Regions from separate parts of the Stenotrophomonas maltophilia group sp. P373 genome, predicted to be linked through region 2. Evidence: riboswitches for the same ligand, from Rfam matches in the RefSeq annotation. Region 2 holds a riboswitch; the other holds the start of a gene.
What was found. Region 2 has a riboswitch for cobalamin ahead of btuB (TonB-dependent vitamin B12 receptor). Riboswitches for the same ligand answer to the same signal wherever they lie in the genome.
Positions count from the first base shown of each region.

Region 1: linked by a shared signal. The riboswitch ahead of ACSYHF_RS01105 (epoxyqueuosine reductase QueH) and the one ahead of btuB (TonB-dependent vitamin B12 receptor) in region 2 are both predicted to bind cobalamin.

Region 1 covers NZ_CM129994.1:252,053-255,245, reverse strand. Annotated here, with positions in the region: gene ACSYHF_RS01110 (nicotinate phosphoribosyltransferase) at 1-1,398, shown strand, start outside; cobalamin riboswitch at 1,497-1,710, shown strand; gene ACSYHF_RS01105 (epoxyqueuosine reductase QueH) at 1,850-2,521, shown strand; gene pncA (bifunctional nicotinamidase/pyrazinamidase) at 2,577-3,193, shown strand, end outside.
Region 2 covers NZ_CM129994.1:537,043-540,235, forward strand. Annotated here, with positions in the region: gene btuB (TonB-dependent vitamin B12 receptor) at 1-1,826, opposite strand, end outside; cobalamin riboswitch at 1,943-2,165, opposite strand; gene ACSYHF_RS02500 (histidine phosphatase family protein) at 2,309-2,887, shown strand; gene ACSYHF_RS02505 (TfoX/Sxy family protein) at 2,979-3,193, opposite strand, start outside.

The DNA.
Region 1 (3,193 bases), 280 kb from region 2:
GATAATCTTCTCCTCAACACCGACAGCTACAAGGCCAGCCATTGGCTGCAATACCCGCCGGGTACCGATGCCACGTTCTTCTACGTCGAATCACGTGGCGGCCTGCACGATCGCACGGTGTTCTTCGGCCTGCAGGCGATCCTCAAGGACGCGCTGGCACGGCCGGTCACCCACGCTGACATCGACGACGCTGCTGCGGTATTCGCCGCCCATGGCGAGCCGTTCAACGAAGCCGGCTGGCGCGATATCGTCGACCGGCTCGGGGGCAACCTGCCAGTGCGCATCCGTGCCGTGCCCGAGGGCAGCGTGGTACCCACCCACCAGGCACTGATGACGATCGAGTCGACCGACCCGGCTGCATTCTGGGTGCCGTCGTACCTGGAAACGCTGCTGCTGCGCGTGTGGTACCCGGTCACCGTGGCCACCATCAGCTGGCATGCACGACAGACCATTGCTGCGTTCCTGCAGCAGACCAGCGACGATCCGCAGGGGCAGCTGCCATTCAAGCTGCACGACTTCGGCGCCCGCGGTGTATCGAGCCTGGAATCGGCCGCGCTCGGTGGTGCCGCACACCTGGTCAACTTCCTCGGCACCGACACCGTCTCGGCCCTGTGCCTGGCCCGCGCGCACTATCACGCACCGATGGCCGGTTATTCGATTCCCGCCGCCGAGCACAGCACCATCACCAGCTGGGGCCGCGAGCGCGAGGTGGACGCCTACCGCAACATGCTGCGCCAGTTCGGCAAGCCGGGCGCGATCGTGGCAGTGGTGTCGGACAGCTATGACATCTACCGCGCGATCAGTGAACACTGGGGCACGACGCTGCGTGATGAAGTGATCGCTTCGGGCGCCACCCTGGTCATCCGCCCCGACTCGGGTGACCCGGTGGACGTGGTGGCCGAAAGCCTGCGCCGGCTGGATGAAGCATTCGGCCACACCCTCAACGGCAAGGGCTACCGCGTACTCAACCACGTGCGGGTGATCCAGGGCGATGGCATCAACCCGGATACGATCCGCGCCATCCTGCAGCGCATCACCGAAGACGGCTACGCCGCCGACAACGTGGCCTTCGGCATGGGCGGCGCGCTTTTGCAGCGGCTGGACCGCGACACCCAGAAGTTCGCGCTGAAGTGCTCGGCAGCACGGGTCGAGGGTGAGTGGATCGACGTCTACAAGGACCCGGTCACCGATGCCGGCAAGACCAGCAAGCGTGGCCGCATGCGCCTGCTGCGGCGCCTGGATGACGGCAGCCTGCACACGGTGGCGTTGCCTCCCAACGGTGACGAGGCGCTGCCGACCGGCTTCGAGGATGCGATGGTGACCGTGTGGGAGAACGGGCGCCTGCTGCACGACCAGCGGCTGGACGACATCCGGGCCCGGGCCGCAGCGGGGCGTTGAGGCGCATCCCGACCGGGGTCGGATCCCGTTGCAGCGCAAAGGGCTCCGACCCCGGTGCCCCTTGACCCACGCCGGCAACGCGTCCACCGTGGGCACGCCGAAGGTATCCCTGCCGTGGCTGGATGGCGGCAGGGAGTTAAACGGGAATCCGGTGAAGGCGCTTCGTGCGCCCATTCCGGAGCTGCCCCGCAGCGGTGAATGGAAACGAATCCTGCCAACAGCACTGGGCTCGCGCCTGGGAAGCGGCAGGGAGTAGGTGGGCTGCGGCCCGTGTCCATCAGCCCGAATACCGGCCCCGGCCGGGGGACACGACGGTCCCCTGATTCGACCTGGACTCTCCGCGGGGAGGGTGCCGGGGCCATCACCATCCTGCATGTGCAGGCGGCGTGGCCGCGCGCGTCCTGTTCACGGTAACCGGCCAGACCGCTCCCACGCCCTGACGCACGCCACGATGACCGAGTTCCAACGCCCCACCCTGACCCTGCCCGCCGATGGCAAGCGCCTGCTGCTGCATTCGTGCTGCGCGCCGTGCTCGGGCGAAGTGATGGAGGCGATCACCGCTTCCGGGATCGACTACGCGATCTTCTTCTACAACCCCAACATCCACCCGGTGAAGGAGTACGAGCTGCGCAAGCAGGAGAACATCCGCTTCGCCGAGCAGCACGGCATTCCGTTCATCGACTGCGACTACGACACCGACAACTGGTTCAGCCGTGCGCGTGGCATGGAAAACGAGCCCGAGCGCGGCATCCGCTGCACGATGTGCTTCGACATGCGTTTCGAGCGCACCGCGCTGTACGCGCACGAACACGGCTACGACACCATCAGTTCGTCGCTGGGTATTTCGCGCTGGAAGAACATGGCGCAGATCAACGACTGCGGCATCCGTGCCGCCTCGCGCTACGAGGGCCTGCAGTACTGGGACTACAACTGGCGCAAGGGCGGCGGTGCCAGCCGCATGATCGAGATCAGCAAGCGCGAGCAGTTCTACCAGCAGGAGTACTGCGGCTGCGTGTACTCGCTGCGCGATGCCAACCGCCATCGCCGTGAGAACGGGCGCGAACGGATCAGGATCGGACTGCTGTACTACGGGCAGGACGCTGAGGCGCCGCAGGGCGATTGACCTGTGCCGCCGGGGCGGCCACGCTGGTCGCCCCTTCTGATGTAGTGGATCTGCCATGACTGCCCTGCCCGCCGATGTCGCCCTGCTGGTGATCGACCTGCAGCCGGACTTCATGCCCGGCGGTGCGCTGGCCTGCGACCAGGGCGATGCGCTGGTGGCACCGATTGCCGATCTGTTGGCGCAGCGCCGCTACCGCACCGTGGTGGCGACCCAGGACTGGCACCCGGCCGACCACGCCTCGTTCGCCAGCCAGCACCCCGGCAAGCGACCGTTCGAGACCATCCTGCTGCACGCGCAGCCACAGACCCTGTGGCCCGACCATTGCGTGCAGGGCAGCGATGGCGCCGCGCTGCACCCGGGCGTGGACTGGACCGTGGCCGACCTGATCCTGCGCAAGGGCACCCGCCCACAGGTGGATTCGTACAGCGCCTTCCGCGAGAACCACGGCCCCGATGGCGAGCGCCCGGCCACCGGCCTGGCCGGCTGGCTGCATGAGCGCCGCATCCGCGAAGTGCATGTGTGCGGCCTGGCCCGCGACTACTGCGTGCTGTGGAGCGCGCAGGACGCGGTGAAGTCCGGCTTCCGGGTGAAGTTCCTGTGGGAGCTGACCCGGCCGGTGACCGAAGCCAACGACGCGATGGTGCGCGAAGCGCTGGGCAAGGCGGGGATTGC
Region 2 (3,193 bases):
CGCACGCTCACCTGGTACTCACGACCGGGCTGGTTGAACCACGCCACGGTCTCGTATCGTCGGTCGAACACGTTGGCGGCACGCGCCAGCAGCGACCACGACGGCGTCAGCGCGTACTCGGCGCGCAGATCCAGCGTGCCGTAACCCGCCACCTTCACCGCGTTGGCGGCATCGTCATAGCGCTTGCCCGCTCCCTGAACCGTCAGGCCTGCGCGGAAGGCCCCGAAACGTCGATCGAGGTCCAGGCGCGCGGTCTGCTGTGCACGACGCGGCAGCCAGTTGTCGAACTGGGTGCTGCCGCCGGTGCGGTTGCGTGGGTCGGTGTAGCTCAGCTGGGCGTTGATGTCGAAGCCGGCCAGCAGCACGCCACCGGTCAGTTCGGCACCGCGGATGCGCGCCTTCTCCACCTGCTGCATCCTGAAGGTCGCCGCATCGTAGGTGATCAGATCATCGATGCGGGTTTCATAGACGTCCAGGCCCCAGTGCCAGCCCTGTCCCTGCTGCGAAACGCCCAGGTTGGTGCTCTTGGACTTCTCCGGGTTCAACGTCGGCACACCGCTCCACGGGTCGTACAGGTCGCTGAAGGTCGGCGCCTTGAACGCAGTGCCGTAACTGGCATTGACACGCAGGCCGTGGCCGAGCTCCATCGCCCAGCCGAGGCTGCCGGTGGCGTGGTTGCCGAACTGCTGGTTGTCGTCGTTGCGCGCGCTGGCCTGCAGCTGGTGGCGGCCGAAGCGTCCCTGGTACTGCACGAACACGCCGGTGTTGCGGCGGCTGTCGACCCGATATCCGGCACTGCTGCCATCCAGGTTGTCTTCGCTCCAGTCCACGCCGGTGCTCAGCAGCTGGCCTTCGGCCAAGGCGAAGTCACCCTGCAGCGAGGCACTGTCGCGGTGGGTCTGAGCGCTGCCACGGGCACCGAAGTCACCAAAGTTGTCCGACTCGTTGTCACTGCGCCCGACATTGGCGGTGAACGCCAGGCGTTCGGACGGGGTGTAGCGCACCTTGCCGGCCAGCACCTGCTGGCGGGTTTCCGAATAGTTGTAGTAGCCGTCGTAATGGTTCTTTCCGTCGGCACGCAATGCACTGCCTTCTACGTTCCATTGGTCGTTGAAGGTGTAGCCACCGCGCAGGCTCTTGGACAGGTTGCGGTAGCCATCGCGGTCATGTTCGTCGGCAAAGCAGCCGGTGAACAGCGTTGCCGAGCCGCGGCAGGTATCGATGCCATCGGAATGCTGGTAGGCGATGTCGGCGCCGAACCAGCCGCGTTCGGTCCCGCCGCCGATCCCGCCGCTGGCTTCGCGCAGGCCGTTGCTGCCGCCACCGAGCTGGAAGTGCGGGGCGAAATCACCCTGGTTGCGGCGGGTGAAGATCTGGATCACGCCGCCAATGGCATCGGCGCCGTACAGGCTCGACTGCGGGCCACGCACGATTTCCACGCGCTCGATCTGCGCCAGCGGCAGGTCCTGGTACATCGCCAGGCCGAGGTCGGCACTGTTGATGCGCACGCCGTCGACCAGCACCACGGTGTGGCCCGAGTTGGTGCCGCGCAGGAACAGCGAGCTCTGCTTGCCGAGCCCGCCGGCATTGGTCAGGTTGATGCCGGCGCGGCCGCGCAGCAGTTCCTGCAGCGAGGTGGCCTGGCTGGATTCGATCTGCGCGCGGTCGATCACCTGAGCCGGCGCGATGCTGTCCTGCAGGGCGATCGGGGTGCGCGTGGCGGTGACCAGGATCTGGTCGAGCGCGGTGGTGTCATCGGCGGCCTGTGCCAGCGCGGGCAGGGCGGCCAGTACGGCCAGGGACAGCATTCGGGACTGCAGCTTCATGGGGGGACTCCAGGTGCCACGCACGCCCGCGTGGCGAAGGGGAGGAGCCGCGAAGGCAGGCACGCGCCGATGCCGCAGCGCACGCCACGGTCATCCAGCGCCATGCCCACCGCATCGCGACCTGAGGCTTCCGGGCCGGTCTCCGGGCTTGCCGCCGGGTGGCGCGAGGCCACCGTCCAGGCGCCTTCCCATGCCTGCGGCACAGTGGCGGTGTTGCCTGGAACTGACGTGCTTACCGTTGCGGGGGCAGCGCCGGCCTGGCGTGGAATCACGCGTCACCGGCTTCCCGTTTCAACCTGCCGGCCACGGCCGCAGGTCACCTGGAAGTGCGCGCAGTCTACGGCATCGCAGGCCGTCCCGTTGCGTCGCGCCTGCGCGGCTGCCTTTGCTGTGCCTTTAGAATGGTTGCTCGATCCCGTGGTGCCGTTACCGATGTCTGCCCGTTCTCCGTTGTACCTGCGTCGCCCGTCCGGGACGCACGCATGATCCTCGACCTCGTCCGCCATGCCGGCAACGGTCGCGATGAGTTCCTTGATGGCCGCAGCGATCCACCGCAGCTGGCCGGCCTGCCGCAGGAGCTGGTCGAGGCCTATGCCGAGCAACGCTGGGAGCGGGTGATCAGTTCACCGCGGTTGCGCGCCCTGCACACGGCGATGGCGCTGGCCACCCCACGCGGGCTGGACGTCGAAGCGGACGAGGAATGGGAAGAACTGGATTTCGGCGATTGGGACGGGCAGTCGCTGTTCGACCTGCCGGAAGATGCGCTGGCCGCCTTCCACGCCGATCCGCATGCGTTCCCGCCGCCGAACGGCGAGAGCTGGGGGCATTTCGAGCGGCGTATCGCGCGCGCGCTGGATCGCCTGCTCGATGATGATGATCCGGTGCCGACGCTGGTGGTCAGCCATGGTGGCCCGCTGCGCATGGTGTTGTCGCAGGTCTGCGGCCTGCCGATGTCGCTGTGCTGGGCCCTGCGCATCGACCACGGCACGCGCCTGCGGGTGTGGCTGGAGCGGGGCGAGGTCGGGCTGGTGGGCGAGCTGCTGGAACTGCAGCAGCCGTAGTCCATCGGTAGTGCCGGCCGCTGGCCGGCAGCCTCAGGAACGTTGCAAGGATCACGCAGTTGCCGGCCAGCGGCCGGCACTACCGGTGCAGTCAATCCTCGTCCGCGCGCTCGGCCACGTTGTCCTCGGCCTCATCGTCGGCATCGAAGCGCTGCTCATGCACCGGGCCCGACGCCGGGCCGGCCGCCTTCAGCGGATGCGCGGCGATGCGCGCTTCGTAGTCCTGCACCAGCGCTTCACGCTGCGGCTCGCTCAGCTCCTGCCAGTGGCAGTCCAGCAATGCGCCTTCCAGCGAGTACAGCAGGT